DNA from 3 places in the Terrabacter carboxydivorans genome. Region 2 is predicted to be linked to each of the others. Evidence: riboswitches for the same ligand, from Rfam matches in the RefSeq annotation. Region 2 holds a riboswitch; each other region holds the start of a gene.
The links. A riboswitch is a leader RNA that binds a small molecule or an ion and turns the genes downstream of it on or off. The one in region 2 is predicted to bind cyclic di-AMP.

Region 1 (10,004 bases), on a different contig from region 2:
CTGTCGCCCCCCGTCGGGGTCACCGCCGACGGTTCGTTCACCGAGGCCAGCGCGGACCTGGCCCCCGGGGCCACGCTGCTGCTCTACACCGACGGGCTCATCGAGCGCCGCGGCGTCTCCCTCACCGACGGGCTCGACCGCCTCGCGCACGAGGCTTCGGCAGCCACACCGGACGACGGCCTCGAGGCCCTCTGCGACCGGCTGCTCGAGACCTTCCTCGACGAGCAGCACATCGAGGACGACGTGGCCATCCTCGCGATGCGCCCGGCTCCGTCGGTCGACGGGGAGCTCGACGTCCGGCTGCCGGCGGAGGCCCGCAACCTCGTCCAGGTCCGCAGCGCCCTGCGCCGTTGGCTGCGTGAGTCCGGCGTCTCCGAGGACGACACCAACGAGGTCCTCGTGGCCTGCGGTGAGGCCTGCGCCAACGTCGTCCAGCACGCCTACAGCGAGGACACCGTGAGCGGCGAGCTCGTCCTCGAGGCCCGGCTCGACGGCGACCGCCTCGAGGTGCGCGTCCGTGACCGCGGGCACTGGCGCCCGGCCGCCGAGCGCGGAGGCGGGTGGGGCCTGCAGCTCATGGGCGCCCTCATGGACGACGTCGCGGTCGAGCACGCCCCAGGCGGCACCGTGATCCGCCTCCGACGACGGGTCCGTCTCGAGGAGCGCGCGTGAGCGACCTCGCCCGCGTCCACACGACCCGCACCGGCACCACCGAGCTCGCCGCGGTCACGGGCGAGCTCGACCTCTCCAACGCCCACGCCATCATCGACGCCCTGGCCCACGCCGTCCCCGACGACGTCACGCTCGTGGTCCTCGACCTCACCGGCACCACCTACGTCGACAGCGCCGCGATCGCCGCCCTCTTCCGCCTCTCCCAGCGCCTGCGCGACCGACGCCAGGACCTCCGCCTCGTCGTGCCGGACGCCTCGCCGATCCGGGTCGTGGTCGAGCTGACCCGGCTGAGCCAGGTGGTCCCCGTCGACGAGAGCGCCCCCGAGCTCTCCGAGGACCCGATGACGTATGCCGTCCTCCCGCACCCGGGCGACCCCGCTCCGTCGGCGCCCGCTCCATCCCAGACACCGACGCCCACACCCGCGCCCACGACGTCCACGCATACGGACGCGACGACGCACACCGACTCGACGACGACCGGCCGCGACCCGTCAGCCCCGGCGCACCCGTCGACGGGTGCGGCTGACGACACCGGTCAACGCAGCGGGTAGTCCCCCGAGCCCGGGAGCGTGGCCCCGGACCGGTCGGTGAAGAGCGCCGTCAGCACGCCGGTCACGTCGGGGCTGACCCGCGTCACCTCGATGACGAGGTCACCTCCGAGGAGCCGACCGTCGTACACGGCCGTCGGAGAGCTCAGCCGTTCCCGCGGGCGGCCACCGCGGACGTCCTGCACCGACGTGATGAGCCAGCCGGCGGGCACCTGGAGATGGGCGAGGTAGCCGCGGTCGCTGGGGGCCAGGCGCCGGCTCGTGACCGCGCCGACCGGGCCAGGCCGGGTCGTCGAGGGCCCCGGTGTGGTCGGCGGCGACGGGGTCGAGGGCGATGTCGGCACCGTCGTCGAGCCGGCGGCCCGACCGGACGCGCCACCCGCACTCGTCGTCGAGCGGGCTTGTCGCACCAGGCTTCCCGGCCCTGTGGCAACTGCCGAGCCACCACCGGACTGGTAGCGCAGGACGCTCTCAGCCGTCGCGACCCCGATGACCGGCCTCGGCGCGACGGCCGCGGTGGTGCCCTCGCTGGGGTAGGTCGACTCCGTCTCGTCAGCAGACCTGGTCGACGTCCCACCGCCCGCGGGCCCGTTCGCGGTGGCGGGGAGCGTCGGCCCGAGCTGGAAGACGTAGAGGGCGACCGCGGCGACGAGCGCCGCAGCCGCCAGCACCAGGGCGACCCACCGCCCGGGCACCGACAGCACCCGCTCGGCCGTGTCCCACCCCGGCGCCGCGTCCGGGTCGCCGACGGCGGCTCCCGGCGATGCACCGTCCTCGCCTGCACCCGGCACCGAGGCGACACCGACGGCGAGCGGCGCCGAGGCCTCCTGCACCACCTGGCGGACGCCCACGTCGGCACCCTCACCGATGTCGTCACGTACGTCGGGCGGCGCGAACGCGCCGGGCAACAAGGCCGGCGCGACGCGCAGCCGGATCGCGGCATCGACGTCGACGACATCGGCCACGCCGGCTCGGCAGGCGGCGCAGCCGTCGAGATGGTCCTCGACGCTCTGGCGGGCGCCGTGCGGGAGCGAGTCGCGCACGTAACCACCGAGCTGCCGCCGCGCCTCGCGGCAGTCCGGATCGGTGGCGTGGGCGACGAGCTCGGACAGCAGCGCCAGGCGGAACCGCATACGGGCCTGCCGGCCCTGGGTCGCCACGCCGCTCGAGGTGGTGCCGAGCGCCGGCGCGATCTGGCGCGGCTTCTCCTCGTGGATGACGAGCCGCCACAGCAGGGAGCGCGACTCGTCGCTCAGCGACCGCCACGCGGCCCAGACCGCCTGCCGCTCCCCCGCCTCGACCGCCTCGACCGCCTCGAGCGCCTCGGTCACCTCGGGGACGGACTCGACCGCCTCCGGCGCAGGCTCGACGACACCGTCCACGGCACCGTCGCTCGGGGCACCCGACAGCTCCACGGCGCCCTCGTGCCCGGCGTCGCGCTCGTCGTCCGACCGCCCCACTCTCACCCACCCCGGTCTGCCGACCTCGTCGGCTGCTCGACCTCGCTGCCCAGGTGCGTCACCGGCGCCGGGTCCCCCGACCCGTCTCGCGCGACCAGCACGCACCTTCGGACATCCTTCCCCGAGAGGCAGGCCCCAGGGGCGAATCCCGCCGCGACATGCCCACAACTGTGACCTCCGCCCCGCACCATGAGCGTTTCGCCCCTTTTGACCATCTCGCTGGCGACGCTCCCCGCCTCGGATCCCTCGGTGCGCGTGGAGCCTTCGTGCGACCATAAATGAGGCGGTCCGACATCCGAGGGAGTCACCATGGAGCCCACGAACCCGAGCCACGGCTTCCTCGAGGAGCCCCCGATCTCGCCCGAGATCCAGGCCCTCTTCGACGCCGACGTCGCCGACCACGGCTACGTCATGAACCTCACCCGGGTGTGGGCGCAGGCTCCGGCCGCCAAGGTCGCCCTCTTCGGGCTGCTCGCCGACATGGCGCAGCTGGCGGGCCTGACCTTCCGGCAGCGCGGCATCCTCATCTCGGCGACGGCCTCGACCGTGGGCGACGCCTACTGCTCGCTGGCCTGGGGCGCGCGCCTCGCGACGGCGGCCGGTGACCACGTGGCCGACGCCGTTCTGCGCGGTGACGACGAGCCGCTCGAGGCGGCCGACCTGGCCCTCGCCCGGTGGGCGCGGGCCGTCGCCGCCGACCCCAACGCGACCACCCCTGCCGACCTCGAGCCGCTCCGGGCTGTCGGTTTCGACGACCGCCAGATCTTCGCGGTCACGGTGTTCGTCGCGCTGCGTCGCGCGTTCTCCACCGTCAACGACGCGCTCGGGCCGGCACCGGACCGCCAGCTGCGCGATGACGCGCCGGGAGCCGTCGACACCGCGGTCTCCTACGGCCGCACCGCCGCGGAGCTGCCCTCCTGACCGAGGCTCGTATGCCGTCCGCGACTTCCCTGTCGTCCGCCCACTCGCGCTCGGGGCCCTTGACGCGTGAGGCGCTACAGGCCCCGGGTCAGACGGTCTGCGTGGCGACGCCGCGCAGGAGGGCGAGGTAGTCCTCGACGGGCCGCGCACCCGACACGGCGGCATACCCGTTGGCGAGGACGAACGGCGTCGAGGTGACGCCCATCGACCGGGCCTGCGCCTCGTCGGCGCGCACCTGGTCGGCGTAGGCGTCGGATGCCAGGACCGCGGACACGCGGCGCTCGTCGAGGCCGCACTCGGCGCTGAGCCGCTGCAGCACCTCGTGGTCGTCGATGGCCAGGCCCTCACCGAAGTGGGCGGAGTGGAAGCGCTCGACGGCGGCCGACCTCAGCGCGGGACCGCCCATCTCGCCGGCCAGGGCACACAGCCGGTGGGCGTCGAAGGTGTTGGCGCGCACGGCGCGGTCCCAGTCGAAGACGAGGTCGTCGGCCTCGGCGACCTCGCTGGCCCTGGCGTTCATCAGGCGTCCGGCGCCAGCGTCTCCGCCGTGCCTGATCGACAGGTGCTCGCTGACGGGCACCGCGCCACCGACCGGGACGTCCGGGTCCAGCTGGAAGGACCGCAGGCGCACCGTGACGTCGTGCGGACGCTCGAACGCGGCGACGGCGGCCTCGACGCGCCGCTTGGCGACCCACGAGTAGGGGCAGACCAGGTCGCTCCAGAGGTCGAGCTCGATGAGGGTCGTGGACTCGGCGGCAGTCTGGTCGGTCATCGGTTCAGTCAACCACGGACGAACCGGTCACCGGGAAGAGCGCTGCGCCCCCACCGGAACCGGTGGGGGCGCAGCCTGACGTGCGTGTGAGCGAGGCTCAGAAGCGGCCGTAGCCCGACGGGGTCGTCCAGATCGAGTGGTTGCCGACCGTCGTGCCGGGGCGCTGGGCGTCGATCATCCGGCCGGGGCTGACGTAGATGCCCACGTGGTAGGCCGGCGTGCCGAAGAAGACGAGGTCTCCGGGGCTCGGGTTGCTGACGCTCGTGGCCGCGGACTGCTGCGCCGACGCCGTGCGCGGGATCGAGATCCCGGCCTGGCGGTAGACGTAGGAGGTGAAGCCGGAGCAGTCGAAGCCCGACGGCGACGAGCCGCCGTAGACGTACGGGACGCCGAAGAAGGACTGCGCGATGCCGACGATGCCGCTGGCGCTCGGCGCCGGCGCGACGTTGAGGGCGACGCGGGTGGCCGAGGTGGAGCGCGAGGCGCGCTGCGAGGCGGCCTGGCGGTCAGCGGCGGCCTGGGCGGCAGCAGCCTTGTCGGCCGCGGCCTTCTCGGCGCGGGCCGTCTTGACCGTGATGTCCTCGATGACGACCGGCTTGGCCGACTGCTTGAGCGTCGGGGCAGCGAAGCCGATGGCGGAGAGGGCGTTGCCGGCCTTGAGCGTGCCGACGGCGGGGCCGACGGCAGCGGGGGCGGCGACGGCGCTGCTCGAACCGTCGGCAGCGTTCGCCGTGCCGGCGAACGAGGCGACGAGGCCACCCGAGGCAGCCACGATCGCGGCACCCTTCACGGCGGGCTGAGCAGACTCCTTGGCGATCGTCTTGAGCTCGGCGATCGCGTTGAATCGACCGGGGGCGCGGTGGCGCCCGGAAACGTTCTGAGCCACAGGTTGACCTCTCGACGCCTACGAGGTGAGCTGTCGGGTTCGGGCTGGAGGTACTGCCCGGCCTTCGCTCGGACCGAGTTCGGTCCACGGAGGGCTTCACCCCGAGGACGTCTCACGACGTCCGGAGAGAGTGGTTCCCCCGCTCCTGCCATGCGGTTCGTGCTGAGCCTCAGGTCGATGGCAGGACTAGGCGGTTCGACCCGGGGCACTCACTCGACGGGGAGAGCAAGTTCGCCAACCGTACCCAAGTCGACCTGCCTTGTCACCTCCGAGTTCCCGGAATCAAGAGAATTTTCCGAGGGCGTCACGAACCCTGTCGAAGCATGACAAGACGGCCCCGCGAACCGGGGCAGACCCTGACGAATACCGAGTGTTCAGGCGGCCTGGCAGAAGACGTGGACGGCCACGTCGTCCGGCAGCGAGACGCCGGTGGAGGGCTCGGACCCCTCGCGGACGGCGACGACACGGCCCCCGTCACGCACGACCTCGACCCGCGCTCCGGGGACGACACCGGCGCTCGTCAGCAGGGCCAGGGCCTCGGGGTCGACCTGCACCGGCTCGCCGATCCGCCGGATCGTCACGACCGCCGGGGCGTCGCCGACTGCGGCCGTCAGGGTGCTGAGGCCGGTGAGGAAGTCGGCGTCCTGGCGCACCCCGAGCTCGTCGAGGCCGGGGATGGGGTTGCCGTAGGGCGACTCGAGGCCCTCGCCGATGAGGCCGAGGATCTTGCGCTCGACCTTCTCGGACATCACGTGCTCCCAGCGGCACGCCTCGTCGTGGGCGTACTCCCACTCGAGACCGATGACGTCGACGAGCAGGCGCTCCGCGAGCCGGTGCTTGCGCATGACGCGGGTGGCGAGCAGCCGGCCGTGGTCGGACAGCTCGAGGTGGCGGTCGCCCGAGACGGCGACGAGACCGTCGCGCTCCATGCGGGCCACCGTCTGCGACACCGTGGGGCCGGAGTGACCGAGACGCTCCGCGATGCGCGCGCGCAGGGGGACGATGCCCTCCTCCTCGAGCTCGAAGATGGTGCGCAGGTACATCTCGGTGGTGTCGATCAGGTCCGTCACGGTCATACCTTCTCAGAGTCGGAGAGCGCTCAGGGACCGCTCGTCGCCGGGCCACGGTCGCCGACCCGGGTCGGGTCGTGCCGGGGCACCCAGATGCGCAGCCAGCCGGCCCCGACGACGGCGCCCACGCCGAGCACGACGGCGGAGGCGCCGAGGGACATGATGGCGCTCAGCCCTGACAACGCCAGCGGCCCCGCCGCCCTTCCCAGGTCGGCGCAGAGACGCCAGCCGCCGAGGAACTGCGACCGTCCGTCCGCGGGCGACGCGTCCGCACCGAGGGTCATGATGAGGCCCGCGCCGAGACCGTTGCCGACCCCGAGCACCGTCGCCGCGGCCGTCACCGCGACGAGGCTCGTCGCGAGCGGCATCAGCGCCATCCCGAGGCCGAGCACGAGCATGCTCGGGACGGCGGCCGCCACCCGGCCGTAGCGGTCCATCAGCCACCCCGAGGGGTAGAAGAGCAGCATGTCGATGGCGCCGGCCACGCCGAAGACGAGCGAGGTCTGCGCCGGCGAGAAGCCCACCGACTCCGCCCACAGCGGAACGAGCGCCTCGCGGATGGCACGCGCCCCGGCCACGCACATCGCGCCGGTGCCCAGCGTCAGCAGCACGTGCCGGTGCTGCAGCAGCACGGACGCGACGCTGCGCGGCGGCCCGGCACCCGCCACGCGGTGCCCCGACCCGGTGATGTCGGGTGCGAGGAGGACGAGGACGAACGCCGCGACGCTCGCGACGCCGCCCACGGCATACGCGGACTCCGTGCCCCATGACGCGATGACGAGCGAGCCGATGAACGGGCCGATGAAGTAGCCGATCCGGTGGACCCCGCCCAGGGTCGACAGCGCCCGCGCCCGCATCGCGACCGGCACGGCCTCGGTGAGGTACGCCTGACGGGCCAGCCCGAAGAGGGAGCCGGCGAGTCCGATGACCAGGACGCCGACGAAGAGCATGACGAGGCCGCCCGCGAGCGCCGAGACGAGCATGCCGACGGCCTCGACGACGGCCGCCACGAGCAGGGCGCGCCGCTCACCGATGCGGGCCGCGAGCGCCCCCGACGGCAGGTCGCCGAGCAGCTGGCCGACCCCCATCATCGCGACGAGCAGGGCCGCGACCCCCACCGACGCCCCGAGCTCGCGGGCCGACACGGCCACGATCGGCGACACGGCGCCCGCGCCCGTCGAGCCGAGCAACGTCGGCCCGTAGGCGGACAGCGCGATCGCGCGCAGGCTGCCGCCCCGCCCGTCCACGCCGTCCTGCCGAGTCTCGGTCACGCCACAGGACCCTAACGATCGGGTTACTCAGGTGGCCGGGTCGTCCGACCGACGAAAGCATTGGCGCGTGACCGGACCAGAGGCGTCGAGCGGGGTGAACGCGGTGTCGCGCTCGCGCGCCCTGACGCTCTGCGTGGCCGGGGCCGCGGCCGCGGCGCTCGCGCTCGCCCTGAGGTCGCCGGTCGCGACGACCGTCATCGGCGTCATCCTCTTCGGGGTCCTGCACAACCTGCTCGAGGTCCGCTACGTGCTCGGTCGGTTCTCATCGGTGCTCGGCCGTCCGTTCCTCGACCTGCTCGTCGCGCTCATCACCGGCATCGTCATCTGCCGCCTCCTGGTCGGCACCATCGGCCGGCCGGCGGAGCTCGCGGAGATCGCGCTCGGCTACGCCGTCCTGCTGGCCGCGGCGCACCACGTGCTCGAGGGACGTCGACGGGTCGCGGCCTGGACGCTCATCGGGGTCGCCGCCGCGGTCTCGATGGCCTTCCCGGGCTACCACGTCGTCGTGCTCGCCCACCTGCACCACGTCGTGCCGCTCTTCTTCCTGTGGGAGTGGTCGCGGCGGATCACCTCGGTCCGCGGTCGCCGGGCCTTCCGGGCCGTGCAGCTGCTCTGGGTCGTCGCCGTGCCCGCGGTCGTGCTCTCCGGGCTGCTCGACGGGTCACTCACCGCCGACCCGGGGATGGTGCGCAGCGTCGTCGGCGACGGTCACACCGTGCTCACCTCAGCCGCGCTGCCCGGGACCGCGGCGACCGTCGTCGGCCTGCGGCTGCTCACGGTCCTCGCCTTCCTCCAGACGATGCACTACGTCGTGTGGGTGGCTCTCATGCCGCGCATCGCCCCCGACGCCTCGGCGGCGTTCGAGGCGCGCGTCCCCTGGGTCACCGGTCCGCGGCTGTGGGCCGTCGGCTTCGTGGTCGCCGCGCTCTTCGCCGTGCTCTTCGGGCTCGACTTCGCCCGCGGCACGACGGTGTATGCCGCCCTCTCCAGCTACACGGCATACGTCGAGCTCCCGGTGCTGCTGGCGATGATCGTCGGTGCGGGACGGGTGTCCGCGTCGTCCCCCGCGAGCGGGAGCGGCGACGAGTCCCCCGGGGCGGGGACCGTGCCGTCACCGTCCGCGCCGTCGTGGTCGCTCGCTCCGCCGCCTCCACTGCCGACGGTGAGTGGAGGGTCCTACCCGATCGGCCTGCGCCCCGACATCACCGCGGCCGTGGCGCCCGACCCCGAGCTGGGCCACTGACCGGGGCGGCCCTGAAACGCCCGATAAAGGTCTTGCCGCCTCCGCGCGCCCGACGTACCGTCGAGACACCGAAACCGAAGGGAGGTGATCCGAGAAGTGATTTCTTCTTCCGGAGCGTGTGAGGTGGCCACGCGATAGCCGCGTCCCCATCCACACCCATGGATGAAGCAGGGCAGTCCGACTCGTCGGGCTGCCCTGTTCCCATGTCCGCCCTGTCCCTCCCCGCTTCCTCGACCGAACGCAGCGTTCGATGTCGAACTCACTGTCAGAACAGTGAGTTCGCCACCGAACGCTGCGTTCGGTGCGGTCAGTAGGGGGGCCGGTGGGGCAGTGGGGGTCGGTGGGGTCAGGGCTGCAGGCGCAGCCTCGTCCACGAGGCGGCGTCGCCGAGGTCGCCCTCGCCGCTGCGGCGGAAGACGATGCGGTCGTGCAGCCGGTTGCGCCGGCCGGCCCAGAACTCGACCTCGTCGCAGACGATGCGCCACCCGCCCCAGAAGTCCGGCACCGGCACGTCGTGGTCGCCGCCGGTGTCGGGGAAGCGCTCGAGGACCTCCTGCCACTTGCGCTCGAGCTCGTGCCGGTCGGCGGCCGGACGCGACTGGTCCGACGCCCACGCCGAGAGCCTCGAGCCGTAGGGGCGCGAGTCGAAGTAGGCCTCGACCTCGTCCCGTCCGACGAGCTCGGCCGTGCCGCGGAAGCGGATGGCGCGATAGAGCGACGGCCACGTCAGCGCTGCCGCGGCGCGCGGGTTTGCCTGCAGGTGCTCGCTCTTGGCCGAGCCGAGGTTGGTGACGAAGCCGGGTCCGCGCTCGTCGAGGAAGCGCATGAGGACGGTGCGCACGTCCGGCGTGCCGCTGCCGTCGACGGTGGCGACCGAGAGGGCGGTGGGCTCGGGCACGTCGTCGCGCTCCTCCGCCGCGGCCACGGCCTGGTCGACCCAGTCCCGGGCCTGCAGGTAGGGCGAGGCCGCGACGTCGGACTCCACGAGCCCGTCGCCGGAGTAGTCGACACGTCGCACCGAGGCCAGGCCAGCGGTGCCGGAGTCACGAGAAGAGCTGTCCATGAGCCCAGACTAGGGTTGAGCCGAGAAGGTCCGCGCGAGCGTCAGGCCACGGCGCGCGCGGTCCCGGCGACAGCCCCGGCGAGTCCGGGGCGCTGTGA
Region 2 (10,004 bases):
GCAAGCCGGGCGAGAAGATCATGATCGGCGACGACATCGTGATCACGTTCCTCGAGAGTCGCGGCGGCGACGGCATCCGCATCGGCATCGACGCCCCTCGCCACCTCGAGATCAAGCGCGAGGAGATCGCCGTCGCCGTGGCGGATGCCAACCGCGAGGCCACCCGGGCCAACGCCGACGAGGTGCTCCGAGGGCTCGTGCCGCCCACCTCGGCACCACCGACCGCGGCGTCCGCCGGCTCGACGGGAGCAGGGGACGGGACGCCGACGCCGTAGGCGTCGCCGGCGGCGAGGAGCCTCCTCGCCGGGTTGACCGGGCAAATTTCGCGATTTCGCGTACAAACCCGGTTTTATCCACCCAAAATGGACATGTCTGAACGGGTGCGCAGACATCTGTTGCGCGACCCATCTCGCGCATGGTCGATGCGCTCGTCCAAGGGGTCCAGTGCTAGCAGCGGAACGCAACCGTCTCGTCGTCGACAACCTTCCGCTCGTCGGCTACCTCGTCTCCGAGCTGTGCGCCCGGGCCACCCACCTCTCCCGTGAGGACCTCGCCTCGGTCGGGGCCGTGGGGCTCGTGCTCGCCGCCGACAGCTTCGACCCCGCAGCGGGAGTGCCCTTCGGGGCCTACGCCCGGCGGCGCATCAGCGGGGCCCTCATCGACGAGCTCCGCTCGCTCGACTGGGCCGGCCGCGGCACGCGCCAGCGGATCAAGGCGATGCAGGCCATGGCCGAGACCCTCGGGGCACGCCTCGGACGCGCTCCCTCTCACGAGGAGATGGCCTCGGCCCTCGGAGTCACGTGCGACCAGGTCCGGGACGGGCTCGCTGATGCAGCAAGGGTCGTCGGCCCGCTCGACGCGGCCGCAGAGGCTCTCGCGGCCGACACGGTCGCGCCCGAGGACGCCGCTCTCGAGCGCGAGCGCCTCCAGCACCTCGGGGCGGCCGTGGCCGCCCTGCCCGACCGGCTCCGCTTCATCGTCACCGAGATCTACCTCGAGGGGCGCGCCGTCAAGGATGTGGCGGCCGAGCTCGGCCTCACCTCCTCGGCCGTATCCCAGCAGCGCGGGGAGGCCCTGCGGCTGATGCGAGGTGGCCTCGAGACGCACTTCGGCGACGAGCCCGACACGCTCCGCCACGTCTCGGCCGATGCCGGGCACCCCGTCGCGGTCACCTCTCGCCGCGCCGCCTACCTCGAGAGCGTCGGCGAGGCCGTCCAGGGCTTCCGCTCCTCCCGGACGCTCGTCGGGGGTGGCGTGCGACGCGTCCACGGGTCGCCCTCCCTCGAAGCAGCCGGCTGAGCCCGACCCGCGACGTCGTCACGGGCCGGACCGGCCACGGGCTTCGACGCGGGTGAGGTGACGGCCCGGACAGGTCCCGACAGGTCAGCGCCGGCGGACCGGTGGGGCCGGTAGGGACGCGTCCTGACCGGTCAGGACCCGTCGCGGAGGCGGCGTGCGAACGCGGACGAACGCTCCCGCAGCTCCTCGACGCGCCTCTCGACCAAGGCAAACGGGTCGAGGCCGCCCTCCATGCCGTTCGGCAACCGCCTCACGTGGGCTGAGCAGCTGAAGTCGGCATGCACGAGCGTGCCGAGGCTGTTGCCCTCCCGCCCCGCTGCGCCGGCGCGCTTGGCGACGAAGAGCGACACCTCGTTGGTCGCGAAGACGTCCTCGCACCACGCGCACATCGTGCTGGACCTGCGCGTGCGCTCCGAGGTGCGCAGGAGGAAGCCGACGGGCTCGTCATCGACGGGCACCACGGCATACGCGCGCTGGGGGTTGTTGCGGTCGACCCAGCCGAGCAGGTCGAGCTGCTCCCAACGGTCACCGAGGCGCTCGAGGTCGGGAGGGAGGCTTGCCTGCTTGGCCTCGCGGCGGGAGGCGTTGACGAACGAAGCGCGAATCTCGTTCTCTGTCAGTGGTTTCACGGTCTTTCCTGTCGGTCGGGCATGACCGGATGGCCCGGTCGGCCGGGGTGGGGGAGATGGCGCGGGACCGTGTCCGCTGAGCAGGCCATCCTGGCCACCCACCTCTCCGCGAGTCACCCCGCCGACGACCGACATGCTCCGGGCGGAGCAGCGTCCATGGTGCGTCAGGCGGGAGGCGATCTCCACCTATTTATGCCGGGAGCTGGCCCTCGAGGCGGTCCGTGCGTCCTGTTCGCCACCGTTTGGGGTGGCAACTCTTGCCAGAATCCATCCGTCCAGGGGGCTTTCGTGACCTTGTCTGTCACATTCGATGAATGTTCATCGTCCGGGGTCTTCCCCGGACGGCCCGCCGGACGCCGAGTCCTGTCCACCGGTGGGGCAGCCAAGGAATAACGGACAGGAGTGGGGGACCCACTCTCGGACCGGTCCGCCGGTCCTCGGGGTGAAGCCGCATCCGCGGCCGGGCAACTTCCGCCCGAACCCGACAGCTCACCTCACAGGCGTGGGAAGGACCTGCCATGTCCGCTTCTACCTCTGCACGTCGAGTTTCATTGCAGTCATTGGCGATTGCGCCCCTCGTGACTGCGGCACTCCTGGTCGGGACGGTCGGCACGACGCCGGCACCGACCGCCTCCGCGCCGGCCACATCGACCGCCGCATCGCCCGGCTCCGGGCTCTCCGTCCGAGCACCTGTGAACCTGACGACGAAGCCCGTCGCCTACGTCACGCCGGCGTCCATCGCCATCCCGCGCGGCCTCAAGGCCGTCAGGGTCGCGGCTGCCCAGAAGGGAAAGCCGTACCGCTGGGGCGGGGCGGGGCCGTCGTCCTTCGACTGCTCCGGACTCGTCTACTACGTCTACCGCAAGCAGCTGCACGTCTCGCTGGCGCGCACCGCCAACGCCCAGCGCCTGCAGACGATCCGCATCGCCAAGGCCAGCCTCCGACCCGGTGACCTCGTCTTCTTCATGTCCGGCGGCCGCGCCTACCACGTCGGCATATACGCCGGCGGCGGCAAGATCTGGCACTCACCGAGGCCGGGACAGCGAGTCCAGCTCTCGAAGCTGTGGACCAGCCGGTGGGTGGCGGGCCGAGTCCGCTGACGGGGTCGCGGCCCTCGGAAGCTGACGACCCCGGGGGCCGCGCGTCCACCAGGAGAAGAGGTGGACGGCGAGGTTGTGCGCGGAGCGAGCGACGGGAATCGAACCCGCGTATCCAGCTTGGGAAGCTGGCGCTCTACCATTGAGCTACGCTCGCACGGGCCGCCGGCGGAGCCCCGTGAGGGGCACGTGAGCGGCACGCGGCGCCAGTGTAGCCGACGCCGCGCCAGTGCCCAGACCGCGACCCCAGGGACCCGAAACCGTCATGGATCTCGACAAGCAGACCGCGTTCATCGACCACGTGCGGCAGCGTGGCGGAGCGAGCGCGCAGGTCGCCGTGACCCTCGAGCAGTTCTTCGACGGCAACGACTGCGAGTGGTCCATCGCGCCGAACCGCCCCGAGGACATGCCGCTGGAGTCCGTGCACCGCGTGCTGCTCGAGCTGCGTGAGCACCCGGAGGTCCACGACGCGCGCGTCGAGCTCGACGTCCTGGAGTTCCAGGACTTCCCGGACGACGAATGGCCTTTCGCCAGTGGGGTGGCCGTCATCACGACGTTGCAGCCCGAGGAGATCGACGCGATGACGGTCGATGCCGACACCGAGTCGAGTGGTGGGCCGGCTGCCAACGCGGAGTGGCTCGTCGACGGTCCGACCGTGCCCGAGGGGCACCACTACGTCGGAGTGTGGTGGGACTGATGGGCGATTCCGCAGCGCCCACTCCGATGACCACGGGCGAGGTCGAGCAGGTCACCGATGCGCTCTGCTACCACGGCGAAGGCCCCGTCTGGTCACCGACGTGGGGCGGCCTGCGCTGGGTCGACATGCTCGCCGGCGACGTGCTCTCCCTCCGCGAGGACGGGCACGTCGACCGGATGCACGTGGGCGCGGTGGCCGCTTTCCTGCGTCCCCGCACCGACGCTGGCTGGGTGGTCGCGACCGAGCGGGGGCTGGCGCGCGCGGACGAGCCACACGGCATACCCCTCCCGTGGTTCGACCTCTGGGACGACCCGTCCGTGCGGATGAACGAGGGCGGCGTCGACGGCCTGGGCCGCCTGTGGGCGGGCACGATGGGCTACGACCGGGTGCCGGGCAGCGCTCGCCTCTATCGCGTCGACCGGGCGGGCTGCGTCACGGTCGTCCTGCCCGATGTGACGATCTCCAACGGCATCGACCTCTCGCCCGACGGCCGCCTCGCCTACTACGACGACACCCCGACGGGTCGCACCGACGTCTTCGACGTCGTCGACGGCGAGCTGGTCAACCGGCGACCCTTCGTCACCCACGATGTCGGCCACCCCGACGGCCTCACGGTCGACAGCGCCGGCAACGTCTGGGTCGCCCTCAACGGCGCCGGCCGCGTGCGCTGCTTCTCGCCGCAGGCCGAGCTGCTCGCCGAGGTGACGTTGCCCGTGCGCCTCACGACGGCCTGCACGTTCGGCGGCGACGACCTGCGGGACCTCTACGTCACGACGTCGCGCGAGAACCTCGAGGACCCCGAGCCGCAGGCCGGCGCCCTCTTCCGCGTCCGCGTCGACGTGCCGGGGCAGCCGGTGCGCGCCTTCGCCGGCTGACGGGCGGCCCACGTCACCGACGCCCACCGATGGCGTATGCCGGGTGGCCGGCCCCCGCGGTCAGCCCGGTTGGGTGATCCCGCCGTCGGACGAGGTGCCGAACATCGCGACGGAGCGACCGGGGCGCGCGAACCGGCCGGACGGCATACCGTCGGCGCCGTCGAGTGTCTCGTCACGGCCGGCTCCCACGCCCAGGAGGCTGCGGGTGAGCCGCTGGGTGTCCGAGAGCAGCTCGTCGAGCGCGAGGCCGAGGTGATCGTCCGACGGCGGCTCGTCGTCGATCGCCGCGGCGAGGACCGCTCGCCGCACGAGCTCCTTGGCGAACGACGCGGTCGTGCCCTCGGCCCGCGAGGCGGCGGCCGAGATCGCCTCGGCCCCGAAGAGGTGACCGCCGTAGAGGCGGAGCAGCTCGCGGCGTCCCTCGGCGTCGGGGAGCGGGATCTCGGCGGCGAGGTCGACGCGTCCCGGGCGCTGCGACAGGGCGACCTCGAGGTCCTCGACGCGGTTGGTCGTGAGGATGAACGCCACGTCGGCGTCGGAGTCGAGCCCGTCGAGGGCGTCGAGCACCTCGAAGAGCAGCGGTGAGGCGCCCATCGGCGCGAACGAGCGGTCCTCGGCCACGAGGTCGCAGTCCTCGAGCACGACGATCGCCGGCTGGTGCGCGCGGGCGACCTTGGCGGCGTCGTGGATGAAGCGCAGCGAGCCGCCGCTCAGCAGCACGGCCGTCGTCCCCGGCGTCGCGGAGAGCAGGTGGCGCACCGTGTGGGTCTTGCCGGTGCCGGGAGGGCCGTAGAGCAGGACGCCGCGCTTGAGGTGCTGGCCGTGGGCGACGAGGCGCTCGCGCTGCTCGCCCATCCCGATGACGTGCCGGGCCACCCGGTCCAGCACGCCGTCGGGCAGCACGACCGCGGCGGCGTCGACCGTGGGGCGCTCGATGAAGGTCACGCCGGCGAGGCCAGGGCCGTAGGGGTCCGAGCCGAACGTGACGACCTGTCCCCGGATGACGCTGCGCTCGTCCATGAGCGCCTGCACCCTGGCCATCAGGGCGTCCGAGAGCTCGCGGTCCTCGGCGACGACCTCGATGGTGCCGGTCTCCCGGCCGAACTGCCGGTTCATCCCCTGCTGGCGGACGGCGACCGGTCGCCCCTCGAAGGTGAAGAGCCGGATGCCCGACGTCACGACCTGGCGCTGGTCGTCCTTGCCGGGCCCGGTGGGCATCCGGTCGTAGTCGACCTGTCCGACCGCCATCCCCGGGCCGTGGAAGCGCTGCACGAGGTCGCCGAGCGACATGTGGTGGCGGGCGTCCCCGGCGATGCCGATGACCGTGGCGTCCGGGTCGGCCGCCATGACCTCGGACAGGGCGATGTCCGCGTCGACGAGCCGGTGGGCGGGCACCGGCGCACCGACGACGGCGAGCAGGTGCGGCTCCACCCCGAGGTGCTCCTGCAGCGCCTCGGACAGCCGTCGGCCGCCGTCGGCCGCGGGCAGCTCGTCGAGGACGCGGCGCAGCACGGTGTGGAAGTCGGCGAGCAGCGTGTCGTCGCGTCGGCCGGCGTCGACCGGGGGCGTGGAGGGTGTCGAGGGGTCCATGACGTGACGATAGGGCGCCGCGACGTCCGGGTGGCAGGAGTCGCAGGGCGAATTCGGCGGGGCGTTATAGCCTCGTCCCGTGCTGCTCTCCGACAAGGACATCCGGGCCGAGATCGCTGCCGGGCGCGTCGAGCTCGACCCGTGGGACCCGCAGATGGTCCAACCCTCGAGCGTCGACGTCCGGCTCGACAAGTTCTTCCGGCTCTTCGACAACCACAAGTACCCTTACATCGACCCCGCGGCCGAGCAGCCCGACCTGACGCGGCTCGTCGAGGTCACGCCGGAGGAGGACGGCTTCGTCCTCCACCCGGGTGAGTTCGTCCTCGGCTCGACGCTCGAGACGGTCTCGCTGCCCGACGACCTCGCCGCGCGCGTCGAGGGCAAGAGCTCGCTCGGCCGGCTCGGGCTGCTGACCCACGCGACGGCGGGCTTCGTCGACCCGGGCTTCTCGGGTCACGTGACGCTCGAGCTGTCCAACGTCGCGACCCTCCCGATCATGCTCTACCCGGGCATGAAGATCGGCCAGCTCTGCTTCTTCCGGCTCAGCTCACCCGCCGAGAACCCTTACGGCTCAGGCGTGTACGGCTCGCACTACCAGGGCCAGCGCGGCCCGACGGCGAGCCGGTCGTTCGCCAACTTCCACCGCACCCGGGTGTGAGCGCCACGGACGACCTGACGCGCCCCGCCGAGGTGCACGACATCGCCGACCTCGAGCGCGAGGGCGCCGCCGACGACCGATCCGGTATGCCGCTTGCCTCCCTCGCGTGGGACGCGCAGCCCGCCGGGGCGACCGCCGTCGCCCTCGTCCTGCACGGAGGGGCGGTCGAGGGCCTCGAGCCCAACCGCCCGTGGTCGCACAACGTCGCCCGGCTCGTGCCGTTCGCCCGGGCCCTGCGGCGCGTGCCCGGGCCGCTGGCCGTCGCACGCCTGCGCTTCCGCGTCCGGGGCTGGAACGGCGACGCGATGCCCGTCGAGGACGCCAGGTGGGCGCTGGCACAGGTGCGGGCGGCATACCCGGGCGTCCCGATCGCGATCGTCGGCCACTCCATGGGAGGCCGCGTCGCGATGCACGTCGGGGACGACCCGGACGTGCGGCTCGTCGTCGGGCTGGCTACGTGGGTCGAGCCCGGCGACCCGCAGCCCGGTGACGGCACCCGCACCGTGCTGCTCCACGGCGACCGCGACATCATCTGCTCCCTCGCCCGCACGCGGACCGCGGTCGAGCAGATGCAGGCGCGTGGGCTCGACGCCTCCCTCGTCCGCGTGGCCCGCGCCGACCACGCCATGCTCGTGCGCTCCCGGCTCTGGACGGCGCTCGTCACGGAGATCGTCCGGTCGAGCTTCGCGGGCGAGCTGGGAGGCGACCCCGAGCCGCGGTCCGGCCCGATCGGGGCCGTCGTGGCGCGCGTCGTGCACGGCGGCGGGGTCATCATCGACATCTGACCGTGATTCGACGTCCGAGGCGCCGTCGGCGCAGGCGGGTACGTTGTTGAGCATGATCCGCTTCGAGGGCGTGACCAAGCGATACGCCGATGCGTCCGGCGACGACGGGGGAGCTGGGTCGGTCGCCGTCGACGACCTGACCCTGGAGGCCCCCACCGGCAAGATCACCGTCCTCGTCGGGCCCTCGGGCTGCGGCAAGACGACGACGCTGCGCATGGTCAACCGGATGATCACCCCGACGTCGGGCACGATCTCGATCGACGGCAAGGACACCGCCTCGCTCGACGTCGCCGAGCTGCGCCGCGGCATCGGCTACGTCATCCAGCACGCCGGCCTCTTCCCGCACCGCACCGTCCTCGACAACGTCACCACCGTGCCGCGGCTGCTCGGCACCGACAAGAAGACGGCTCGTGCCCGGGCCATGGAGCTCATCGAGCGCGTCGGCCTCGACCCGGCGATGGCACGGCGCTACCCCGCCCAGCTCTCCGGCGGCCAGCAGCAGCGCGTCGGCGTCGCCCGGGCGCTCGCGGCCGACCCGCCCGTCATGCTCATGGACGAGCCCTTCTCGGCCGTCGACCCCGTCGTGCGCGAGCAGCTCCAGAACGAGTTCCTGCGCCTGCAGTCCGAGCTCGGCAAGACGATCCTCTTCGTCACCCACGACATCGACGAGGCGGTCAAGCTCGGCGACCAGGTCGCCGTGCTGCGGGTGGGCGGCGTTCTGGCACAGCTGGACTCGCCCGCCAAGCTCCTCGCCGACCCCGTCGACGACTTCGTCGCCGGCTTCGTCGGACGCGACCGCGGCTACCGTGCGCTCTCCTTTGCGGCTGCGCCCGAGCTCTCGCTGGCCGACGAGCCGACGGTGCGCCTCGGTGCGCGGGCCGACGAGGTCCGCGCCGTCGGCACGCCGTGGGTGCTCTGCGTCGACGACGACCGCGAGCCGCTCGGCTGGGTGCGCGCCGCCGCCGTCGAGACCGAGGTGACCCGGAACCTGCTGCACCGAGGCGGCACCGTCGCCTCCACCTCCGGCTCGCTGCGTGCGCTGCTCGACGCCGCCCTGTCGTCCCCGAGCGGCCGCGGCGTCGTGGCTGACGACGACGGCCGGCTCGTCGGCACCATCCGCGCCGCCGAGGTGATCCCCGCGATCGAGGCCCGTCGCGACGCGGCTCCCGCCGACGCGGCTGCAGCCGAGGGGGCGACCGCCCGGTGACCTGGGCCCTCGACCACCTCGGCGACATCCTGTCCCGCGCCGGCCAGCACGCCTGGCTCGCCGGCCTGCCGCTCGTGCTCGGTCTCGTCGTCGCCGTGCCGCTCGGCTGGCTCGCGGCGCGACAGCCGAGGCTGCGGGCGGTCCTGCTGACGACGACCGGCCTGCTCTACACGATCCCCTCGCTGGCGCTGTTCATCCTCCTGCCGCCGCTGCTCGGTACGAAGATCCTCGACTCGATCAACGTCATCATCGCGATGACCGTCTACACCGTCGCCCTCCTGACCCGCACCGTCGCCGACGGGCTGTCGTCCGTCGACGGGTCGACCCGCCAGGCGGCGATCGCCATGGGCTACGGCCCGTTCGCGCGGTTCCGTGCCGTGGACCTCCCGCTCGCCGTGCCGGTCATCGCGGCCGGGCTGCGTGTGGCCGCCGTCAGCAACGTCAGCATCGTCAGCGTGGCCTCGCTCATCGGCATCTCGCAGCTCGGCTACTTCCTCACCGACGGCTACGCCCGCTCCTACCCGACCGAGGTCTGGGTCGGCATCGTCGCCTGCCTGCTCCTCGCGCTCGTCTTCGACCTCGTCATCCAGGTCGTCTCGCGCGTGCTGACGCCCTGGACGAGGGCGGTGGCCGCATGACGTTCGCGCAGGTCGTGGCCTGGTTCACCGATCCCGCCAACTGGCAGGGCACCGACGGCGTGCCCAACCGGGTCGTCGAGCACCTGGTCTACACCGGCCTCACCCTGCTCATCGCCCTCGTCATCGCCGTGCCGCTCGGCGCGTGGGTCGGCCACTCCGGCCGCATGCGCTGGCTCGTCACCGGCGCCAACGCGGCGCGCGCCGTGCCCACCCTCGGGCTGCTCTTCGCGGTCTCGATGTTCGTCGGGCCGCTCATCAAGAGCGACCTCGCCTTCGTCATCCCGAGCATCACGGTCCTCGTGCTGCTCGCGATCCCGCCGCTGCTGTCGGGCACGTATGCCGGCATCGACAGCGTCGAGCCCGCGGCCCGTGACGCGGCCCGCGGGATGGGCATGACGGGCTGGCAGGTGCTGGCCAAGGTCGAGGCGCCGTGCGCGCTCCCGCTCTTCCTCAGCGGCCTGCGCAGCGCGACGCTCCAGGTCATCGCGACCGCCACCATCGCAGCGTCGGTCAGCCTCGGCGGCCTGGG
Region 3 (10,004 bases), on a different contig from region 2:
CCGGCGGAGTTGGTGCGCCGGGCTCGGGTCGACCGTGACGCCCAAGTCAGCCGGGGCGGAGTTGGCGTGCCGGGCGGGTCTTGACCTGCCCAGGAAGTCAGCCGGGGCTGGGTTGGCGTGCCGCGCGGAGCTGGACCGGCCGGCGAAGTCAGCCGGGGTGGAGTTGGCGTGCCGGCGGGGGCTGGATCGGCCAGGGAAGTCCGCCGGGGCGGAGTTGGCGCGCCGGGCGAAAGCCGAACCGCTGCGCGAAGTTAGCCAAGGCGGAGTTGGCGTGCCGCGCGGGGCTGTATCGCCGCGGGAGGTCAGCCGGGGCTGGGTTGGCGTGCCGCGCGAGGCGGATCGCCGCCGTGAGGTCGGTCGGGGCGGAGTCGGCGTGCCGTCCGGGGGTGGATCGGCGCGCCAAGTCAGCCGGGGCGGAGTTGGCGCGCCGGGCTGGGCTGGACCGCCCGCCGGCAAGTCAGCCGGGGCTGGGTTGGCGTGCTGGGGGTGGTGGGTTTGCTGGGCTGCCCCGGACGGGTGAGCGCCCCGTCACGGATGGTCTGTGACGGGGCGCTCCATCGATGGGTTGGGGTCAGGGGAGGGCCGGGTAGTCCGTGTAGCCCTCGGCGCCGCCGCCGTAGAAGGTGTCGGAGTTCGGCTCGTTGAGCGCGGCACCCTCGCGCCAGCGACGGACGAGGTCCGGGTTGGCGAGGAACTCGCGCCCGACGGCCACGGCGTCACCGAGGTCGCGCTCGAGGATGTCCTCGACGTCGGCCAGTTCGGTCACCTTGCCGAAGCCGGTGTTGAGGATGACCGGACCGCCGAACCGCTTGCGCAGGTCGCGGACGATGTCGGACTCCGGGTCACCCAGGATGCTGAGGTAGGCGAGGCCGAGCGGCGCGATGCCCTCGACGAGCGACTCGTAGGTCGCGGCGGTGTCGGCCTCGTCCTCCTCGAGCACGCCCTGGATGTTGTGGGCCGGCGAGATGCGGATGCCGACGCGGTCCGCGCCGATCGCCTCGGCCACGGCCTTGGTGATCTCGACGGTGAGGCGCGCCCGGTTCTCGGGCGAGCCGCCGTAGGCGTCGGTGCGCTGGTTGCTGCTCGGGGCGAGGAACTGGTGCGGCAGGTAGCCGTTCGCGGCGTGGACCTCGACGCCGTCGAGCCCGGCGGCGACGGCCTGGCGCGCAGCGTGGACGTACTCCTGGACCAGCGCGGGGATCTCGTCGGTTTCGAGGGCACGCGGGACGGCATACGCCTGCTGGCCCTTCGGGGTCACGATCTCGCCGGGCGCGGCGATGGCGCTCGGCGCCACGCTCTCGAGGCCGCCCTTGTTGTCGGGGTGGGCGACGCGGCCGGCGTGCATGAGCTGCACGACGACGTGGCCGCCGCCCTGGTGCACGGCGTCGACGACGAGGCGCCAGCCGGCGACCTGCTCGTCGGAGTGCATGCCGGGGGTGTCCAGGTAGCCCTGGCCCACGGCGCTCGGCTGGGTGCCCTCGGTGATGATGAGGCCGGCGCTGGCGCGCTGGCCGTAGTACTCGGCGTTGAGCGCGGTGGGCGCCTGGCCCTCGCCCGCGCGGTTGCGCGTCAGCGGTGCCATGACGAAGCGCTGGGGGAGGTCCCAGCGGCCGATGCGGATGCTGTCGAAGGCCGTGGACACAGGCCGTCTCCTTCACGTGTTGGGGGACTGCAGGTGATGTCGGAGGCCTCCGCCGAGTTTCGGTGGAGCCTTCAACTACCTAGGCGACAAGCCGTCCGGGCGAAGGATCATTCCCGCCTGTCCAGGGTTGGGCGTGTGGCCGATCCCACGGCGGCCACACCCGCCGACCTGGGTAGGGCAGGGGGATCGGCCGGGCATGCCGAAGGGGAGGATGCCGCAGCATCCTCCCCTTCGGTACGCGTCCGGCTCGGTCAGAGCCGGCCGATGATCACGGCGCGTAGATGAAGCTCATGCCCCCGCTGAGGGTCACGGTGCGCGTGTCGTAGTTGTACGCGCCGGCCGTGGCGTTCATCTCGATCATGGTGACCTGGTTGCCGTTGACGGCGGTCACCCAGCCGACGTGGCCGACGCTCGAGGAGCCGGCCACACCGGGCTGCAGGACGATGATCGACCGGGTGCGGGGAGCGGTGCTCACTGTGTAGCCCGCGGAGCGTGCGCCCGAGGCCCAGGCCATGGCGTTGCCGGTCCAGCCGCCGGGGTAGTAGCCCTCGGACTGGTACCACTTGTTGAGGGCGCCCCACGTGCACTGGCCGGCGGTGGCCCAGTTGGACGAGGCGCGCATGCCGGCGGAGGCGCCGGGGACGGAGCCGTTGAAGCTCGCCTTGGCGGACGACGTGCTCGACGTCAGCGTGCGGCGGGTCAGGTCACGCGAGGCGCGCGCAGCGGCGGCCTTGCGCTCGGCGGCAGCCTTGACGGCCGCAGCCTTCGCGGCGGCGCGCTGGGCCTGGACCTGGACGTCCTCGATGACCTCGGGCTTGGACGTCGAGACGCGCTGGGCGACGGCCTGCTGCGCCTCGGGGGCGAAGCCGATCTTCGAGAGCGCGGACGATGCGGCAGGAGCAGCAGCGGTCGCGGGACCGACAGCCGCGGGGGCTGCCGAGTCGGCCGATGCAGCAGCAGCGACATTGCCCGAGGCGGGCTTGAGGGTGTCGGCGCTCGCCGGGTTGGCGAAGGTGGCGACGAGGCCACCCGTTGCGGCGACGACAGCGCCTGCCTTCATGGCCGGCTGAGCCGACTCGCGGGCGAGGAGCTTGAGCTCGATGAGGGGGTTGTGGCGGCCTGGCGCACGGTGGCGGCCGCGGGTGTTCTCAATGTTCACGCGTGTTGCCTCTCCGCGCCTACGAAGTTAGCTGTCGGGTTCGGGCGGAAAGGTGCCCGGCCTCGGACCCGAGAGACGGAATTCGTCGCGCGGGGGCCAAGGCTTAACCCCAAGGACGTCCGGATTCGTTGCGCCGGACGCCCGGAGAAACGTGTGGTTCCTCCGCTCCTGTCACAAGGTTTGATCTCTCTCGACGAGGCGGTGACAGGACTAGGCGGTCCACCTCACGAGAGCCCGACCAGGTAGCCGGACTCCCGGAAGAGTAGACGAGTCAACTGGCAAATGTCACGCCACGGTAACGGCGACGCGCTGAAGATGCCGTGAATGTCCGCTTTCTCAGCCTTTACCAACGCTTTACCCTCCGCTGGATGAGACGGGGGTCACATCCGAGGGGCGCTCGCCGTGAGCATTGCTCGGGTATGCCGTCCGGCTGGCGCACGTGAGGTAGAGGGGTCGTGAGAGGGCGGGGCTCTGGGGATGAAGACACGAGGGGAGGGGGCGTGGGATGGCCGGAGACATGGGAGGACGCGGGGACAGGTGACCCTGTCCCCGCGTCCCTGAATCGGTCGCGCCTCGATCGTGCCTCGGTCGCGCTGACGAAAGCCCTGACTCAGTGGGTCCCGGTGGGGTCCGAGTCGATGACCTGGGTCGAGGTGGCTGCAGGGCGGTCGTGGTAGAAGTCGTCCGCCGCGCGGGCCTCCAGGTCGTCCTGACCGGCCGCGTCGTAGCGGCTCTTGGCCGCCTGCGCCTGCTCCCGCACGCTCGGGGCCTGCTGGACGTGGGCGCGGATGCGGTCCGTCTCGTGCGACATCGTCTCGAGGTACTGCTCCCACCGCGACTGCATGGGACGCACCAGTCCGCCGCCGACGCCGACGATGAGGATGCCGGCGATGGTGGCCAGCACGGCGATGAGGACCGGCGTCGTGACGGTCGTGGCGATGCCGACCTGGTTGAGGGCCGCGATGATGCCCAGGCCGAGGATGAAGATGCCGGCGATGTTGGCCAGGACCTTGCCGTAGGACAGGCCGCCGAGGGTGTTGGAGATCAGCTCGCGCACCGCGGTGGCGATGGCGGATGCCACGACGATGATGATGATCGCGACGATCGCCTTGGGCAGGAAGGCGATGACGCCGGTGATCAGCTCACTGATCGGGTTGGGGCCGAAGACTCCGAAGGCGAGCTGCAGCACGAAGAGCAGCAGCGCGTAGTAGACGAGCTTGCCGACGATCGCCGAGGCGTCGTACTGGCTCTTCGCGAGGGCCTTCTTGATGCCGCCTCGCTCGACCGCGCGGTCGAACCCGACGCGCTCGAGAACCTTGTCGATGGCCTTGCCGACGGCCTTGGCGATGAGCCAGCCGACGAGCAGGATCACCAGGAAGGCCACGAACTTGGGGACGAAGAGCGCCACCGATCTCCACAGGTCGGTCAGGGCGGTGCTGAGGTTGTCTGTCATGGTCGAATCTCCCTTACGTTGTAAGTCCAACAGGGGGCTCGTACCCGCGAGACGGCCGGGAGTCACGGTGGTCGCTGGTCCCTGCGGCGCTGGAGGCCGCGCGACCGGCCCGGCGGCGGCCCGTGCGCTGTCCCGCGTACCCAACGGCGGACGGGCGACACGGCCCTGACCCGAGGAACGGTCAGGGCGTCCGACCGAGGGGCGAAGGCACCGGGTCGTCACGGCATACGACCCGCGTGGCCCGCACCCCGTACGCGCGGCCGGGGGATGGGGTAGACAGGAGGGGTCCCGGGCACGCCGACCTAGGAGGACCCCTGTGTCTTCGCCTTCCTCGCGACGTCCAGCAGTGGGGCTCAGCCGTGAGCGCATCGTCCTGACGGCCATCGAGATGATCGACGAGAAGGGTGCGTCGACCCTGACGATGCGACGGCTCGGCACCCGGCTCGATGTCGAGGCCATGTCGCTCTACCGCTACGTCAACGGTCGTGAGGACCTGCTCGAGGCCGTGGTCGAAGCCCTGGTGGACACGATCGAGGTCCCGGGACCGGCGGAGCTCCAGCCGGTCGACGGGTGGCAGGCCTTCCTGCAGCTGCTGGCCCACGACGTGCGACGTCTCGCCAAGGAGCACCCGCTGGCCTTCCCCCTCGTCGCGACCCGCCACCCTGCGGCGCCGTGGCTGCGACCCCCGCTGCGGAGCCTGAGGGTCGTGGAGGCCTTCCTCCAGGGCCTGCGGGCACGCGGCTTCAGCGACCGTCAGGCCGTCGAGGCGTACCGGTCGTTCACGAGCTTCCTGCTGGGCCACCTGCTGCTCGAGTCGGCCGTGCGGGGCGCGTCCCTCTCGCCCGTCGAGGAGCCGCTCGACGAGGGCGGCGCGGACCTGCCGAACCAGGACCAGGAGCTGGACGTCGAGAACTACCCGACGGTCGCGCGGCTGCGCACCTCGCTCGCCGAGGACCACGCGGACGAGGAGTTCGAGGAGGCCCTCGAGCACCTGCTGGTGCGTCTCGACCTCGAGCACGCCCAGTAGAGCCACAGGGGCCACCGGGCGTGCCGCTCAGGTGGAGCTGGTGAGGTGTCCGAAGACCACGACGTTGTCGCGGTACTCGTTTCGGCTGTCGGTCGGGCCGCCACACGTCACGAGGCGGATCTCGGCCTTGCTGAAGTCACCGCGGTAGACGAGCTCGGTCGGGAACTGCGTCTTCTCGAACGCCTGGACCCGGTCGACCGTGAAGGTCAGGTGCGAGCCGTCCTGCCGCGTGACCTTGACGACGTCGCCGACCTTGACCCGGCGCAGCTCGTGGAAGATCCCCGGGACGCCGGACGGGGTGTCGACGTGGGCCGCCAGCACCGACGGGCCGAGCTGGCCCGGCGTGGGGCCGGCGTCGTAGAGCCCGACCTCCTGGGCCGTGCCCGGGACCGAGATCGTGCCGTTGCGCTGGATGCTCAGGGGCACGAAGTGCGTCGAGCGGACCCCGATCGACGGGATCTCGAGCGACGTCGGCTCGGAGGCCTCCAGGAAGTCCCCGATGCCGCTCCCGTCCGAGCCTGAGGCTCCCGACTTCGTCGTCGCCGGCGTCCCACCCTGACCGGGGGAAGCCGACGGACGGGTCGAGGGCTGGGCCGAGGGGCTGGCGGACCGGCCCGTCGAGGTGGCGGCGGCGACCGCCTGCTGGGGCGAACCGGGCGCGCCCGACGACCCTCGCAGGCCGAGCACGAGCGCAACGATCCCGACGACGACCAGGACGGCCGTGGCGGCGAGGGCCGCCGCGACACCCGCGCTGAGGCGGGTGACGCGACGGCCCGTCGAGGCCGACGCGGGCTCGGGCTGGGACTCAGGTGTGGTCTCAGGCATGGACCCGCTCCGTCCGGTCGTGTCGCTCAGGCGCGCGCCCGGGCACGGCGTGCCGCGAACGAGCCGGTGCCGGCCGCAGCGAGCAGGGCCACGCCGCCGACGAGCATGAGGGCCTCGTTCTGGCCACCGCTCTTGAGGGTGTCGGTGGGCAGGCCGCCACCGGTGTGCATGCCACCGGCGGGAGCGACGCGCAGGGCGCCACACAGGGCCGGGTCGGTGGCCTCTGTCGGCAGCGACGGCATGAGGTCGCTCTTGGTGTTGCCGTCGTACTTGCCGTCCTTGTTGTAGTCGACGCCGTGGATGACGACGACGGACTCGCCGGCCGAGATCGCCTGGGCGACGTCGCTCGAGACCTTGATGCTGCCGCGCTGGTAGGCGATCTTGCCGCCGGGGGCGGTGCTGAAGCGGTCAATGGCCAGGCCCGACTTCGGGCTCGTGTCACCGGTCTTGGTCAGCGAGACGACGATGTCGCCGTAGGCGGGGCCGCCCTCGGTCGTGTTGATGTGTCCGTCGCCGTTCTTGTCGTCCGACAGGATCGGGCACTCGTGACGGGCGGCGGCGCCGAAGTGGATGTGCGCGGCGTGCGGGCTGTTGGGCAGCAGTCCCGTGGCGGCCATCGTGACGGTGATCGTGTTGCCCTTGACGTCGACCATGGCCGTGCCGCTGCCCATGACGCCGTTGCCGGCGACGGGCTTGAGGTTGGCGCTGACCGAGCCGTCGGCGGCGAAGGCCGGCCCGACGCTGAGGGCCAGGGCGGCGGCTGCGGCGAGGCTGGCGCCGGCGATCCGAGTGGTGGTGGTGGTGCGCATCTGTGTTCCTCCTTGACGAGGAGACAAACCGTCCATCCTGCTCTGCTTCAGACGGGGGGTCGTCGTCGACCGTCTCCGCACGGGGGTTCGCCGTCGCGGACGGAACTGGATTGGCATTCCACCGAAAAAGTTTCGGCCCGGCGCGATGGCGCTGCGCCACCCCGTCTGCTGAGCGTCTCGGACCGGTCGAGATGCTGAGCTGCCCGGACGGCTCGCGCTGCTCGGACTGCTCGAGCTACTCGGACTGCTCGGCGGCGGCCCGTCGCTGCAGGCAGAGCGCGGTGATCTCGGAGATCAGCTCGAGGGGCACCGGACGGTTGCTCGGGAAGCGGACGGTGTCCTTGGCGCGCCGGAAGGGCGCAATGGCCTTCTCGAACTCGGGACCGCCGGTCGGCACGGGGTAGAGCCCGACGTGGTTCTTCCATCCGGCGTAGTAGATGAGCGGCTTGCCGTCGACCGTGAAGGTCGCCATGCCGTAGCTGATCTTCTCGCCGGCGTGAGGGGCCGCCTCGCGGATCGCGCCCCGAACGTCCGCAAGCTGGGTCCGCGTCTCCTCGGGGTAGGAGGCGATGTAGTCATCGACGGACGCAAATCTCGGGGCCAAGCCAGGTCCTCACCTAGTTCCGGACCGGTCGTTGGAGGGGATGCCCCCGACTGTATTGGCCCAATGGGGCGTCTGCAAAGCAAGTTCGCATTGCATGACCTAATGGTCACCCACTCCCAAAAGGGACACCCGACCGGGTCGGCCGAGCCAGGCCTCAGACGTCGACCCACTCCTCGCCGTCGAGCACGCGGCCGACGACGCCCTCGGGGTGGCGTCCGAGCAGGGTCGCGGCGGTGAAGTCGGCGGCGAGCCGGTCGAAGACCGTGCCCCGTCGGAGCATCGCGTGCTTGCCGCCCTCGACGGTGACGTAGCCGACGCGGTCTGCGGTGCGGGCGAGGTCGCGGGCGACGGCGGCGGAGTTGGTGGGCCGGGCGATGCGGTCGTCGTCGCCGTGGACGACGAGGACCTGCCTGCCGGTCAGGTCGAGTCGTCCCTCCGTGGGGTAGACCCACGGGTTGAGGGCCACGGCGCTCACGACGGGCTCCTCCGCGGCAGCCAGCAGGGCGGCGCGCCCGCCGAGCGAGTGCCCGACGAGGGTGACGGGCAGGTCGGGGCCGAAGCGGTCGGCGACCTGGCGAAGCGCCCACCGCACGTCGTCGACGGGGGTGTGGTGCGCGTCCCAGCCGCGGGTCGAGTTGAGCAGGCGCAGCACGGCGAGCTCACCCTTGGCGGCGCGGGCGATCCGGCCGGCGATCGGCACCATGCGCAGCACCGACAGCTGGGTCGGGCTGACCCGCATCGGACGTCGCCGCGCGGCCCCGCCGTGGAGCACGAGCGCGATTCCGCGGGGGGCGCTCGGCGCCGCCGTGTCGATGAGCCGCGCGTGCGTCACGTGGTGCGCCGCCTTCCGGGCCGTGGTGTGGGTCTGCGTGCTGGTCCCGATCGGGTATGCCGTGTGCTCGGTCTCGCGTGTCACGTGACGGGTTCGGAGACCGCACGTCCACGGCTTGGTGTGCACACGGCATACCCGATCGGTGTCGCCGGGCGGCGACTGTCCAGCCCTGGCGACGGGCCCTCAGGGGCGCAGGAGCACCTTGATGGCGCGGCGCTCGTCCATGGCCTTGTAGCCCTCGGCGACGTCGGCGAGCGGGAGCGTCAGGTCGAAGACCTTGCCCGGGTCGATGCGGCCGTCGAGGACGCGCTCGAGCAGGTCGGGCAGGTAGGTGCGCACGGGCGCCATGCCGCCGGCAAGCCCGACGTTGCGCACGAACATCTGGCGGACCGGCAGCTCGACGCCGTGCGGGGCGCCGACGAAGCCGACCGTCGAGCCCGGGCGGCCGATGCGGAAGGCGGTCTTCATCGACTGGTCGGTGCCGACGCACTCGAGCACCGAGTCGGCGCCGACGCCGCCGGTCAGCTCCATGACGGCCTCGACGCCGGCGTCGTCGCGCTCGGCGATGACGTGGGTCGCGCCGAAGTCGCGGGCGAGGGCCTGGCGCGGCTCGTGGCGCGACATCGCCACGATGCGCTCGGCGCCGAGCTCCTTGGCGGCGATGACGCCGCAGAGGCCGACGGCGCCGTCACCGATGACGACGGCCGTGCCGCCCTGCTTGACGCGCGAGGAGACGGCCGCGTGCCAGCCGGTCGCCATGACGTCGGCGAGCGTCAGCAGGGAGGGGAGCAGGGCGTCGTCGGGCATGCCGTCGGTGGCGACGAGGCTGCCGTCGGCCTGGTTGACGCGGACGAGCTCGGCCTGCCCGCTCTCGGTCCAGCCCTGGTGGTCGCACACGGAGGTCATGCCGGCGAGGCAGTGCGGGCACGTGTTGTCGCAGTGGACGAACGGGATGACGACGAAGTCACCCTTCTTGATCCGGCGGACCTCGGAGCCGGTCTCCTCGACGACGCCGACGGCCTCGTGGCCGATGGTCGAGCCGGCCTCGATGGGGTTGGCGCCGCGGTAGGGCCAGAGGTCAGAGCCGCAGATGCAGCCGGCCACGACCCGCACGATGGCGTCGGTGGGCTCCTCGATGGTGGGGTCGGGAACGTCGGTCAGGCGGATGTCGCCGGGGGCATGGATCGTCGTCGCGCGCATGCGCCCATCCTTCTCCCGATCGGGACTCCGACCCAAACGCTCGTCGAACCCTTCGTCGAGCCTTCGGTCGAACCCCTCAGCCGCGGGAGCGCAGGCGCAGGTTGGGCAGGCCCGGCGCGGGAAGGGTGTGGTCCCAGGCGTCGGGGAAGCTGCCGTAGGCCTCGGAGCCGTCCGGCTCGCGAGCCTGCTGCCAGGCCTCGCGGAAGCCGACGACCTCGTCGTGGCTGCGGCCGATGAAGTTCCACCACATGACGATCTGCTCGCCGAAGGGTGCGCCGCCGAGCACGAGGAAGCGGGCCGGCTCGTCGGGTCCGGCCGAGGCTGTGATCCGCTCGGTGCCGACGGCGTGGAAGGCGATCTCGCCCGGCTTGGCCGTGACGTCGCCGACGGTGAGCAGCCCGGTGTCGCAGAGCAGCCCGTGCTCGTGCGCGGGGTCGACCTCGAAGGTCAACG

Region 1: another riboswitch for cyclic di-AMP. It lies ahead of ABD297_RS04625 (C40 family peptidase); the one in region 2 lies ahead of ABD297_RS10595 (C40 family peptidase).
Region 3: another riboswitch for cyclic di-AMP. It lies ahead of ABD297_RS02650 (CHAP domain-containing protein); the one in region 2 lies ahead of ABD297_RS10595 (C40 family peptidase).

What each region holds. Positions count from the first base shown of each region.
Region 1 covers NZ_BAAARE010000003.1:189,137-199,140, forward strand. Annotated here, with positions in the region: gene ABD297_RS04600 (SpoIIE family protein phosphatase) at 1-672, shown strand, start outside; gene ABD297_RS04605 (STAS domain-containing protein) at 669-1,223, shown strand; gene ABD297_RS04610 (zf-HC2 domain-containing protein) at 1,208-2,686, opposite strand; gene ABD297_RS04615 (carboxymuconolactone decarboxylase family protein) at 2,990-3,601, shown strand; gene ABD297_RS04620 (DsbA family oxidoreductase) at 3,690-4,373, opposite strand; gene ABD297_RS04625 (C40 family peptidase) at 4,471-5,259, opposite strand; cyclic di-AMP (ydaO/yuaA leader) riboswitch at 5,263-5,427, opposite strand; gene ABD297_RS04630 (iron-dependent transcriptional repressor DtxR) at 5,634-6,329, opposite strand; gene ABD297_RS04635 (MFS transporter) at 6,359-7,600, opposite strand; gene ABD297_RS04640 (hypothetical protein) at 7,668-8,843, shown strand; gene pdxH (pyridoxamine 5'-phosphate oxidase) at 9,190-9,906, opposite strand.
Region 2 covers NZ_BAAARE010000008.1:172,286-182,289, reverse strand. Annotated here, with positions in the region: gene ABD297_RS10610 (carbon storage regulator) at 1-275, shown strand, start outside; gene ABD297_RS10605 (sigma-70 family RNA polymerase sigma factor) at 445-1,299, shown strand; gene ABD297_RS10600 (FBP domain-containing protein) at 1,431-1,928, opposite strand; cyclic di-AMP (ydaO/yuaA leader) riboswitch at 2,299-2,443, shown strand; gene ABD297_RS10595 (C40 family peptidase) at 2,621-3,028, shown strand; tRNA gene ABD297_RS10590 (tRNA-Gly) at 3,112-3,182, opposite strand; gene ABD297_RS10585 (hypothetical protein) at 3,291-3,722, shown strand; gene ABD297_RS10580 (SMP-30/gluconolactonase/LRE family protein) at 3,722-4,597, shown strand; gene ABD297_RS10575 (AAA family ATPase) at 4,658-6,187, opposite strand; gene dcd (dCTP deaminase) at 6,267-6,845, shown strand; gene ABD297_RS10565 (serine aminopeptidase domain-containing protein) at 6,842-7,630, shown strand; gene ABD297_RS10560 (ABC transporter ATP-binding protein) at 7,683-8,837, shown strand; gene ABD297_RS10555 (ABC transporter permease) at 8,834-9,475, shown strand; gene ABD297_RS10550 (ABC transporter permease) at 9,472-10,004, shown strand, end outside.
Region 3 covers NZ_BAAARE010000002.1:143,125-153,128, forward strand. Annotated here, with positions in the region: gene ABD297_RS02645 (alkene reductase) at 572-1,642, opposite strand; gene ABD297_RS02650 (CHAP domain-containing protein) at 1,911-2,801, opposite strand; cyclic di-AMP (ydaO/yuaA leader) riboswitch at 2,806-2,994, opposite strand; gene ABD297_RS02655 (mechanosensitive ion channel family protein) at 3,412-4,254, opposite strand; gene ABD297_RS02660 (TetR/AcrR family transcriptional regulator) at 4,571-5,281, shown strand; gene ABD297_RS02665 (class F sortase) at 5,309-6,106, opposite strand; gene ABD297_RS02670 (hypothetical protein) at 6,133-6,915, opposite strand; gene ABD297_RS02675 (iron chaperone) at 7,151-7,519, opposite strand; gene ABD297_RS02680 (alpha/beta fold hydrolase) at 7,674-8,435, opposite strand; gene ABD297_RS02685 (zinc-dependent alcohol dehydrogenase family protein) at 8,535-9,551, opposite strand; gene ABD297_RS02690 (pirin family protein) at 9,628-10,004, opposite strand, start outside.